Shimia isoporae: one gene and its partner. The protein of the gene in region 1 interacts with the protein of each later gene in a pairwise test. Links are inferred from orthologs where the notes say so. Each region holds a gene or a part of one and is shown on either strand. Other genes may lie near its edges.

What was found.
Region 2: the proteins of BXY66_RS19625 (region 1) and ftsZ interact in binary tests that used the Escherichia coli proteins (3 or more experiments, as listed by UniProt). The link is inferred for Shimia isoporae from one-to-one orthologs.

What each region holds. Positions count from the first base shown.
Region 1 is NZ_SMGR01000006.1:30,233-36,172, reverse strand. What follows is about bases 1,268-4,051. They hold BXY66_RS19625 (rod shape-determining protein), read left to right. Parts: upstream 1,268-2,031; coding sequence 2,032-3,072; downstream 3,073-4,051. Other genes in these bases: BXY66_RS19615 (ATP-binding protein), read left to right, coding at 4,038-4,051; mreC (rod shape-determining protein MreC), read left to right, coding at 3,152-4,045; BXY66_RS19630 (TorF family putative porin), read left to right, coding at 1,268-1,869. In the rest of the region: 23S rRNA (adenine(2030)-N(6))-methyltransferase RlmJ, read right to left, coding at 1-186; BXY66_RS19635 (TorF family putative porin), read left to right, coding at 377-1,033; more of BXY66_RS19630, read left to right, coding at 1,225-1,267; more of BXY66_RS19615, read left to right, coding at 4,052-4,574; mrdA (penicillin-binding protein 2), read left to right, coding at 4,571-5,940. UniProt on the Escherichia coli protein: Forms membrane-associated dynamic filaments that are essential for cell shape determination. Acts by regulating cell wall synthesis and cell elongation, and thus cell shape.
Region 2 is NZ_SMGR01000001.1:2,024,684-2,030,727, reverse strand. The notes cover bases 1,690-4,577. They hold ftsZ (cell division protein FtsZ), read left to right. Parts: upstream 1,690-2,245; coding sequence 2,246-3,910; downstream 3,911-4,577. Other genes in these bases: lpxC (UDP-3-O-acyl-N-acetylglucosamine deacetylase), read left to right, coding at 4,120-4,577; ftsA (cell division protein FtsA), read left to right, coding at 1,690-1,891. In the rest of the region: BXY66_RS09960 (cell division protein FtsQ/DivIB), read left to right, coding at 1-555; more of ftsA, read left to right, coding at 557-1,689; more of lpxC, read left to right, coding at 4,578-5,043; BXY66_RS09940 (outer membrane protein assembly factor BamD), read left to right, coding at 5,153-6,007; DNA repair protein RecN, read left to right, coding at 6,044-6,044. UniProt on the Escherichia coli protein: Essential cell division protein that forms a contractile ring structure (Z ring) at the future cell division site. The regulation of the ring assembly controls the timing and the location of cell division.

The DNA of each region.
Region 1 (5,940 bases):
CCTTGCTTCGCCTGTTTTCACGGCTTCTGGTGAGTCCAGTTGATAAACTCCCCGCCCCGAATGCGTTTCTAGATAGCTCAGCGGCTTGGGCTTTTGCGTCAGGTATTCTAACGCAGTCGCCATTAATGCGTGCTTGTGAACGTCAGCAAGATTCCCTGCGTGGAAGATGTGTTGATATGACAGCATACCGGCCATTCAATCAGATCAAATCAGGCGCCACAACGCGTTAACTAGATTGAGAGAACTTGCCGTAGTCTTGGGCGATCGAGCCAATTCACAGCTATGCACCGCTGACCCTATTGCCCGTTGAAATTAACGGGTTCATACCGTTCCAGACTACCACCACTCCCCAAAGAAAAGTTCGAGGACTTTAGACATGAAACTCAAAGCAACAGCCGCAGTCGCCGCCTTTTGTGCTCCAATTATCGCCGCAAGTTCAGCTTCGGCCCAGGAGATCACCTGGTACTATGGCGTTGATTTCGTCAGCGACTACATTTCCAGCGGTGTTACCAACTCCGATGGCAAAGCGGCCATCCAGCCTTGGGTCGAGGCCGAGATCGGCAACTTCTACTTCGGCACCTGGATGTCAAACGTGGACTTCGGCGCTGGCGATGACAACAGCTGGGAAACTGACCTCTATTTCGGCTACCGCAACTCGATCAACGATCAGTGGTCCTATGACATCGGTTACGCGCGCTATCTTTACGATGGTAACCTCGGCAACTGCTGCGGTGAAATCGTTGGCCAAGTCTTCTTCTCACCAACTTCGGCTCTCGATCTCACTGGCTACGTGGCATACGATCCAGAGTTCGAATTCTTCAACTACCGCGCCGAAGTTGGCTATGCGATCAACGACAATATCTCGCTTGAAGGCCAATACGGTCACTCTGAATCCCTCGACCATGACTACTGGCTCGTTGGCGGCTCCTATGCATTCAACGACTTTGCTGCTGCGAATGTGACCTACCACGGTACTGCAAACAGCGTCTTTGATGACGCAGGTTGGGTTGCGACCGTCAGCTTCGCGTTCTGATCATCATCGGATCAAAACACTAGCCGGGCAGCCTACGGGCTGACCGGCTTTGGCGGATTCATGCCGCCTTTTCGCAAGATTGCGCCTAAAACCGACCGCTTCCAACAAGTCACGTTGAACCCTTCGTCCCTTGAAACCATATGCGCGTTGAAACGCCATCACTCCCCAACGGAATATCAAGGAAGACGACCATGACCCTCCGCAAAACAGCCGCCATTGCAGCCCTTTGCGCACCGATGATCGCTGCCGGTGGTGCCCATGCCCAAGGCATTACCTGGAACTACGGTGTAGATTTCACATCCAACTACATTCTAGACGGCGTTAGCCAGTCAGACGGGCGGGCTGCAGTACAGCCTTGGGTCGAAGCCGAAATCGGCAAGTTCTATGTTGGTACATGGATGTCCAACGTAGATTTTGGTGCCGGCGACAACAACAAGTGGGAAACCGATCTCTATTTTGGCTATCGCACAGAACTCGGCAGCTCGTTCTTCTACGATGTCAGCTATGCGCACTACTTCTATGACCGTACTGGGTCCGACTACGGTGAGATCAAAAACGAGCTGACCTACTCCGCTTCGGACCGTGTCGATCTGACAGCCTATGTGGCCTACGATCCCGAGAACAAAAACTGGAACTATCGTGGCGAGATTGGCTTTGCCGTAAACGATGCGATCTCGCTTGACGCGCACTATGGTCACTCCGACTTCTACGACCACAAATATTGGCGTGTCGGTGGTACTTACGCCTTCAACGACATGGCAATGCTGAACATCTCCTACAATGGAAGCGAAACCAAAGATGAAGGATGGGCCGCCACTGTCGGCTTCGCATTCTGATCGACAAATCCGGTTGCGGCGGCCAAAGCGGGCGCCGCAACGTGGCGGAAACACGCCAAGGCCAGACACAAGGTCTTTTACAATGCCAAAAGGCTACATATAAGAGCACAGCCCGGACTTGGGAGAGTCGCGGGCTTCGTGAATTTGTGGGAAAGTAATCACATGCTGGGAAATCTGGGCGGGCTGTTCACCTCTGACATGGCCATCGATTTGGGAACCGCGAACACGCTGGTTTATGTCAAAGGCAAAGGCGTCATTCTCAGCGAGCCGTCAGTGGTCGCATACCATGTAAAAGATGGTGTGAAGAAGGTACTTGCCGTGGGCGAGGACGCAAAGCTTATGCTGGGCCGCACACCTGGTTCCATCGAAGCCATCCGACCTATGCGAGACGGCGTGATCGCTGACTTTGACACTGCGGAAGAGATGATCAAGCACTTCATTCGCAAAGTGCACAAACGCTCTACCTTCTCAAAGCCCAAAATCATTGTCTGCGTTCCCCACGGCGCGACACCGGTCGAAAAACGCGCGATCCGCCAGTCGGTTCTGTCTGCAGGCGCCCGGCGCGCCGGATTGATTGCGGAACCGATAGCTGCCGCGATCGGAGCAGGCATGCCGATCACAGACCCAACTGGCAACATGGTTGTCGATATTGGCGGCGGCACAACAGAAGTTGCGGTTCTTTCCTTGGGTGACATCGTGTACGCCCGTTCGGTACGCGTGGGTGGCGACAGGATGGACGAAGCGATCATCAACTACCTCCGCCGCCAGCAGAACCTACTGATCGGCGAGAGCACTGCCGAGCGCATCAAAACGTCGATCGGCACCGCACGTATGCCGGATGATGGCCGAGGAGCGTCGATGCAGATCCGCGGCCGCGATCTGTTGAATGGCGTACCGAAGGAAACCGAGATTTCGCAAGCGCAAGTGGCCGAGGCTCTCGCCGAGCCCGTGCAGCAAATCTGCGAAGCCGTAATGACCGCGCTGGAAGCCACACCGCCGGATCTGGCTGCTGACATTGTCGATCGTGGCGTCATGCTGACAGGTGGTGGAGCGCTGCTGGGTGAACTGGATCTCGCGCTGCGCGAACAGACCGGTTTGGCCGTATCCATCGCCGACGAGAGCCTGAACTGTGTGGCAATGGGCACCGGCAAGGCGCTGGAATACGAAAAACAACTGCGCCACGCGATCGACTACGACAGCTAAGGGTCTGACCCACATGTGAGTTTGGTCGGCGCGCCTCGGCGTGCTACACCTGTAACCACCATCTGATATCGGGGGCACGTTGGCACGGGATCGCAATCAGGGCGAAGACTTTTCTGGCCCGCTGAAGCGGTTGCTTCTCGGTGTGATCCTGCTGGTCCTGATTGGTGTTTTCATCGTCTGGCGTATCGACAGCCCCCGCGTGGAACGCTTCCGCGCGCAAATCACCGACGCTGTGGTTCCGAGCTTTGATTGGGCCATGTCGCCTGTGACCGGCGCAGTGAATTTGCTGCGCGATTTCCAAAGTTATCAGAGGATCGTCGAGCAAAACCGCGAGTTGCGACGCGAGCTTCAGCAAATGAAGGTCTGGAAAGAGGCCGCGCTCCAATTGGAGCAAGAAAATGCGCGACTTCTTGACTTGAACAATGTGCGGCTTGACCCTCGTCTTACATTCATCACCGGGGTCGTCCTTGCGGATAGCGGATCTCCATTCAGACAATCAGTTCTTCTGAATATCGGGCAACGTGACGGTATCGTTGATGGCTGGGCGGCAATGGATGGTGTTGGTCTCGTCGGCAGGATCTCCGGCGTGGGCAACAACTCGTCCCGCGTTTTGCTACTGACTGACAACTCGAGCCGCATTCCGGCGGTAATTCAGCAGTCTGGACAGGCTGCTTTGATAGTCGGAGACAACTCCGTTGCGCCTTTGATAGACTTTGTTGAGACACCGGATTTGGTCCGCCCGGGAGATCGGGTCGTGACCTCTGGAGATGGCGGCGTGTTTCCCGGCGGCCTCCTTATTGGGCAAGTTGCCGTTGACCCATCGGGGCGTTTGCGAGTGAGGCTGGCAGCCGACTACGAAAGGCTCGAGTTCTTGCGTGTCCTACGACACCACGGTCAGGAGCGCATAGATACCCACGGCAGCATCGTTCGACCAGATGGTCGCCCAGGCGGAGCGGGAGAGCGTGATGGCTGAAGGTGTCACATCCCGTGTTTGGGGAATGCGGATTCTGTTCGTGTTCCTGTGTCTGTCGATCATCTTTTTCAAGTTGATGCCCTTTAGCACTGCACCACAACTCTGGGCTGGTCCGAACTTGATGGTGGTTTTGTGCATGGCTTGGGCGGCCCGTCAGCCCGACTATACACCTGCGTGGCTGGTCGCCATTTTGTTTCTCCTTGAGGATTTCTTGCTGATGCGACCTCCAGGACTTGGTGCTTTTGTGATGGTTCTGGCCGTGGAAGTGCAACGCAAACGTGCCCCAACGATCCGAGACGCAACCTTTGTTTCGGAGTGGGCTACTGCGGCGGCTTTGATGGTGGCTATCGCGTTGGGCGCACGGCTTGTTTTAATGATGTTTTTTGTCGATCGACCCTCGCTGGGCCTGACGCTTATTCAAGCGATGATGAATGTAGCAGCCTACCCGTTGGTCGTTTTGTTGTCGCAAGTGTTTTTCGGCGTGCGCAGACAGGCGGCCCGTGACGGTCAGTTCGGAGCGGCGTCATGAGAAAGAACCCGCAAGAAAACGCTGAAACCCATGCCCGTGTGACACGCCGCGCCTTACTGCTCGGAGGAGCGCAGCTCGCGTTTATGGGCGGCCTCGGGCTTCGGATGCGCCAACTGCAACTCAACCAAGCCGACCAGTTTCGTCTGTTGGCCGAAGAAAACCGCATCAACATCCGACTGATACCTCCGGCACGTGGCGAGGTTTTTGATCGCAATGGGGTCGTGCTTGCCCGCAATGAGCCTGCCTATCGCATCACCCTCGTTCCAGAGGATGCAGGTGACGTGGACGCGGTAATAGGTCGCCTATCGTCTCTGATTGAACTCGATCCAGGAGAACTCGAGGCCGCCGCAACCGAAATGGAGCGTTCCCCGCCCTTCTTGCCGGTGACAATTGCTGATCGCATTTCGTGGGATGAACTTTCCCGAGTGGCCGTCAACACTCCCGCCCTTCCCGGTGTAACGCCGGAAGTGGGCTTATCCCGCTTCTACCCCTTGCGCGGCGACTTTGCTCATGTCGTCGGCTACGTCGGACCGGTGTCAGATTACGATTTGTCAAAAATCGAGAACCCAGATCAGTTGCTGCGCATTCCGCGGTTTCAAATCGGCAAGGTCGGACTCGAAGGAAAGCTCGAGACTTCCCTGCGAGGCAAGGCCGGCACAAAGCGTGTCGAAGTCAACGCAGTCGGACGCATCATGCGTGAGTTGGACAGACGGGAAGGCCAGCAGGGCGACGACGTCCAACTGACCATTGATCAGAGTTTGCAGAGCTATACGCAAGCCCGTCTTGGTGAAGAGAGTGCCGCCGCGATCGTTATGGATTGCCGGAATGGCGATCTTCTTACAATCGCCTCTGCACCAACGTTTGATCCAAATCTCTTCGTCGAAGGCATTTCGGTTGCTGACTATCGTGCTCTGACAGACAACGACCACCGCCCGTTGGCGGCCAAGTCCGTTCAAGGCACTTATCCGCCGGGCTCTACTTTCAAGATGATTACGGCACTGGCGGCGCTGGATGCGGGCATAGCACATCCGGAGCAAACGGTCTGGTGCCCTGGCCATTTGGAAGTCTCGAACCGTCGTTTTCACTGCTGGAAACGCGCCGGCCATGGCCATGTCAACCTGGCTCAGGCGCTCCGGGAAAGTTGCGATGTCTATTTCTACGAACTGGCCCTCGAAGTGGGGATCGACAAGATTTCGTCAATGGCGGCTCGTTTTGGTATCGGTCAACGCTTCGATCTTCCTTTGTCGGGTGTCGCATCCGGCCTGAACCCAACACGCAACTGGAAAAATCAGGTTCGGGGAGCCGACTGGGTGGTTGGCGACACAGTCAACGTGTCCATTGGCCAGGGGTTCGTGCTTACTTCTCC
Region 2 (6,044 bases), on another replicon or contig:
TTCGATCTTGAGCTGTCAGAAATTCAAGAGCGCGCCGAGGAGTTGCCGGGGATTGCCAGCGTCGCGGTGCGCATTCGTCCAGGCGGCATTTTGCAGTTCAATGTTGAAGAGCGCACGCCGGTTGCCCTCTGGCGTACGCATCAGGGCCTCGCGTTGGTCGACATCGAAGGCAATGTCACACAGCCAATGGTGGCCATGCTGGATCACCCTTCAAAACCGTTGATCGCGGGCGAAGGCGGCGACGGCCATGTGGGCGAGGCCATGAAGCTTTTTGCGGCAGCTAAGCCGCTCGGAGACCGTGTCATTGGCCTTGTGCGCGTTGGGCAGCGCCGTTGGGATCTCGTGCTGGATCGCAAGCAGCGCATTTTGTTGCCCGAGACAGGCGCCGTGCAGGCTCTTGAACGGGTGATCGCTCTGAACGGCGCTCATGACATGTTTGAGCGTGATTTGGTGGTGGTGGATATGCGCCTTGCTGCGCGGCCGACAATCCGGCTGACGCAGGCGGCGGTAGAAGAATGGTGGCGGATTAGCCAGCTCTCTGCAGGGAATAATTGAGATGACAGAGCTTTACGAATCCCAACGGGCCATGCGCAACATGCGCAAAGCGGCGATGCAAAGGGGCGTGGTTGCGGTTCTGGATGTGGGTAGTTCCAAGATCGCCTGTCTGGTTCTGCGATTTGACGGCACAGACCGGTTGAATGCGGCTGACGGCATCGGATCGATGGCCGGGCAAAGCGGGTTTCGCGTGATTGGTGCGGCGACGACAAGGTCGCGCGGAGTGCGATTTGGCGAGATCAGCGCAATGCAGGAAACAGAGCGCGCAATCCGAACTGCAATTCAGGCTGCCCAAAAGATGGCGAAAATCCGTGTTGATCACGTGATTGCCTGCTTCTCGGGAGCCGAGCCGCGGTCCTACGGGCTGGATGGCAGCGTTGATGTGGAAGCTGAAGTTGTTTCAGAGCAGGATGTGGCGCGTGTACTGGCGGCATGCGACGTTCCAGACTATGGCGCAGGGCGTGAAGTCTTGCATGCACAGCCGGTGAACTTTGCTTTGGACCATCGTTCGGGCCTTGGTGATCCACGCGGGCAAGTTGGGCAAACTCTAACGACGGACATGCATATGCTGACTGTAGACGAGGTTGCTATTCAGAACCTCGCCTATTGCGTAAAGCGCTGTGACCTTGAGCTCGCAGGGATCGCAAGTTCGGCCTATGTGTCCGGCATGTCGGCTCTGGTCGAAGACGAGCAGGAGCTTGGCGCGGCGTGTATCGACATGGGTGGTGGAGCAACCAGCCTTTCCATTTTTATGAAGAAGCACATGATCTATGCGGACACTGTTCGTATGGGGGGAGAGCATGTCACCAGCGACATCTCGATGGGACTCCAGGTGCCGACTGCCAACGCCGAGCGGATCAAGACATTTTACGGCGGCGTTCACGCCACGGGCATGGATGACCGCGAAATGATCGAGCTTGAGGGCGACACGGGTGATTGGGAGCATGACCGACGTACAGTAAGCCGCGCTGAATTGATCGGGATCATGCGGCCGCGCGTTGAGGAAATTCTTGAGGAAGTTCGTACCCGACTGGACATTGCCGGTTTCGAGCATCTGCCCAGCCAGCAGATCGTCCTGACAGGTGGCGGGAGCCAGATTCCTGGTCTGGATGGGCTCGCCTCCAAAATTCTTGGGCAGCAAGTCCGGCTGGGGCGTCCGATGCGTGTGCACGGCTTGCCGCAGGCGGCCACGGGTCCTGCTTTTGCCAGTGCAGTCGGAATGTGTCTGTTTGCGACGCACCCGCAGGATGAGTGGTGGGACTTCGACTTGCCTGTGGAGCGCTATCCGGTTCGGTCACTCAAGCGTGCAGTGAAATGGTTCAAGGACAATTGGTGAGACGTCATTTTCGGGGGTGACGGCTGATTGGCCTTGGGATAAGCTTGTGGATAACCGTGTATAAGTGCGGGCAAGCAGGCCGAGCAGTGGCCTCCAATAGTGCGATGTGAGTCTCTCCGTTTGGGTGTTTCCGACGGGAGTATTTCTCGTGTTTGTGGGGGATTTTTGAAAACCCGCAAAATCTATGCATTTGAGCGAAATGCCGCGGATTTCATGGCTTTTTTGGCTATATTTTGTGGTCTTTCGTGCTTTTGGGGATGACGATTCCTGAAAGCGTGGGTAATAATACCTGTTGAGAAGGCAGAATAATTCCCGGCGTAAGCGGGGAGAGAAACAAAACAGGCGGACAGTTCTATGGCTTTGAATCTGACGATGCCCGATGAGGGTGATCTGAAACCCCGTATCACCGTTTTTGGTGTTGGCGGTGCTGGTGGTAACGCGGTCAACAATATGATCGCCAAAGAGCTCGAAGGCGTCGAATTCGTCGTTGCCAACACCGACGCTCAGGCGCTCCAGCAAAGCGACGCCGACAAGCGCGTGCAGCTTGGCGTGAAGGTAACCGAAGGGCTTGGCGCAGGCGCGCGCCCATCGGTGGGCTCTGCCGCTGCAGAGGAAAGCATCGAGCAGATCGTAGATCACCTCGCGGGCGCGCACATGTGCTTTATCACTGCGGGTATGGGGGGCGGCACCGGTACTGGCGCTGCGCCGATTATTGCACAGGCTGCCCGTGAACTGGGCGTTTTGACGGTGGGCGTTGTTACCAAGCCGTTCCAGTTCGAAGGCGCTAAGCGTATGCGGCAGGCTGAAGAGGGTGTCGAACAGCTTCAGAAGATGGTCGACACGCTGATCATTATTCCGAACCAGAACCTGTTCCGTCTTGCGAATGAAAAGACCACCTTTACCGAAGCCTTCTCGATGGCAGACGATGTTCTGTATCAAGGCGTAAAGGGTGTAACGGACCTTATGGTGCGTCCTGGCTTGATCAACCTCGACTTCGCGGACGTTCGCGCCGTAATGGACGAGATGGGCAAAGCGATGATGGGGACCGGTGAGGCTGAAGGTGAGAACCGTGCCATTCAGGCTGCCGAGAAAGCGATCGCAAACCCGCTGCTGGACGAGATTTCGCTGCGGGGCGCGAAGGGTGTGCTTATCAACATCACGGGTGGCCACGATCTGACACTGTTCGAACTGGACGAAGCGGCCAACCGCATTCGTCAAGAGGTCGACGAAGACGCCAACATCATCGTGGGCTCTACGATGGACGGCTCTCTTGAAGGCGGTATGCGCGTCTCGGTTGTTGCAACCGGAATTGATGCATCGGAAAGCACAAGCCCGATGCCGCTTCCCCGCCGTAGTATGGCGGCGCCACTGCCGACAGCAGAGGTTGCCGTTCCCGCAACAGAAACTCCGGTTGCGCCGACTGTAACGGCTGCGACACCGATGACCGCGGAAGCCAACGAGACACCGGTCGTGGCGGGCGAACCGGGTCTATTCGACACACTTGATCCGCAAACAGCGGCTGCGGAAGACCAGATGGAGCACATCTTCGAAGAAGAGGCGCCTTCGGCACCTGTCTTCGATGCGACCACAGCAGGTGGTGACGATGTTCCTGCACCGGCTTACCAGCCAGCTCCAGCCGAGCCTGCAGTGATGCAGGCGGAAGAGACCGAAGAGTTTGTTGCCCCGCAGCGCCCCGCGCCGGGAACGCCGACGCCGCAACTGATGGCGCGTCTGCAGGCAGCTGTCGAAAAAGCGCCGGCTGCCCCGGCCCGTCCGGCGGAACCGGCAGCGACCGAGGCTCCTGAAGGTGACGAACGTCCGCGCTTCGGTATCAACAACCTGTTCAACCGCATGGCGGGTAATCAACAGGCGGAAGCCCAAGCGCCACGCGCCGCGCAACAACCGCGTGTGCAGCCTTCTGTACAGCCCACGGTTCAGTCCGCGGAACCCGCTCAGCAGGCTGACGCAGAGCAGGAGCGGATCGAGATTCCGGCATTCTTGCGTCGCCAGGCTAACTAATCTCAAAAATATTTCGTCAAAAGCCGCTCCCAATCGGGGCGGCTTTTTTCATTGTTTTATAGGTGTTTAGGAGGCAATTGGCGATCTTCTGCCGATTTGTTTCAGCCATGTTTCAGAGCGTTACAAAGATTGAGTTGAGGTGACAGCGCTGACCTTTTACCTCAATGATGCGGCCAACTGGGGTGTGCCGCGTCACTTAGGGGCAACCTGTGCAAGCCACGCTTAAAACAAACGTCACATTTAATGGAACCGGCCTTCATTCGGGGCAGCCAGTGCGCATGACTGTGCAGCCGGCATCAGCGAATTTTGGTATCTGGTTCAAGCGGATTGATGTGATTGGCAAGGATGCATTGGTTCCAGCCCGCTGGGACGCCGTTGAGCAAACCGCCTTGTGTACCCGCATTGTGAACAGCGCTGGCGTTTCCGTTGGTACGATCGAGCACGTTATGGCTGCTCTGGCGGGGTGCGGTATTCACAATGCACTGATCGAGATAGACTCCTCCGAAGTACCAATCATGGATGGCAGCTCGGCAGACTTTGTACGCGCTTTCCTGCGGGCCGGCCTTGTAAAACAGGACGCGCCTGTGCGCGCAATCCGCGTTTTGAAGCCGATCTCGGTGACACGTGGTGATGCGCGCGCCGAACTGATCCCTGATCGGGACATGCAAATGGAGTTCCATATCGACTTTGAAGATGCCGCAATTGGTCAGCAGACCAAGGGCATCACGCTGTCGAACGGGAGTTTCGTTCGTGAGTTGAGCGACAGCCGCACTTTCTGTCGGCAAGCAGACGTTGAAGCCATGCAGGCCAACGGTCTCGCTTTAGGTGGGAACCCCGAAGAAAACGCTGTCGTATTTGACGGTGATAAAATTCTGAGCCCTGGCGGGCTCCGCCACATCGATGAGCCGGTGCGACACAAGATGCTGGACGCAGTTGGCGATCTGTATCTGGCAGGCGCACCGATTCTGGGTCGTTATCGGGGGTTCCGTGCTGGGCACTCCCTGACAAACGAATTGCTGCGCACATTGTTTGCCGATCCTGATGCCTGGTGTTTCGAAGATTGTGCGCCTGATCAGGCCGCCCGCTTGCCCGGTGCGGGTGTGCATATCGGTGAAATTCCCGCGGTCGCCTGATCCAAGTGCCCGAAATGACGCCAAAGGCGTTTTGCACCGCAATTTTCTGTGCTAACAGCTTGTCCTAGGGCGGGGAATTGCCGTCAGGAAGATCAAGAGGTTGAGCACTATGGCAGGCATCAAGACACGCGTTCGCATTGCCGGATCGATTCTTGCCTTGATGGTGGTCACTGCGTGTGGAGATACGACAACGGATCGTGTCAAACGCGGCGACTTCTCCCTTGACGGATTCACAGCTGAACAGATCTATGGCCGCGGCGAATGGGAACTTGGTCGAGGTCGCGGAGAGGATGCGGCGTTCTATTTCTCGGAGATCGAACGTCTGTATCCATACTCGGAGCTGACCGAGCGTGCGATTATCATGCAGGCTTTCAGCTATCACCAAGAGAAGCTCTATCCTGAAAGTCGCGCGGCGGCTCAGCGGTATATCGACTTTTTCCCGGCGTCGGAGGATGCGGCCTATGCGCAGTATCTTCTTGCGCTTAGTTACTATGATCAGATCGACGAAGTCGGCCGCGATCAGGGGCTGACTTTCCAGGCTCTGCAAGAGTTGCGCAAAGTGATCGAGATCTACCCCGACACCGAATATGCTCGTTCTTCAATTCTCAAATTTGACCTAGCGTTCGACCACTTGGCATCCAAAGAGATGGAAATCGGCCGCTATTATCTTCGTCGGGATCACTACGGCGCGGCCATCAGTCGTTTCCGCGTTGTCGTCGAGGACTTCCAGACCACAACGCACACGGCAGAGGCGCTGCATCGTTTGGTTGAAGCCTATTTGTCCATTGGTCTGACAGCGGAAGCCCAGACAGCTGGTGCAATTCTTGGACACAACTTCCAAGCCACAAGTTGGTACGAGGACAGCTACAAGCTTTTGACCGGGCGTGGCCTCGAACTTGAGGCGGCAAGCGACGGCTGGTTGAAACAGGTTTACCGCCAAACGCTCAAGGGCAAGTGGCTGTAAGGGGCAGCAAGGCTTTGCCTTGCGGATTGGCTGACGA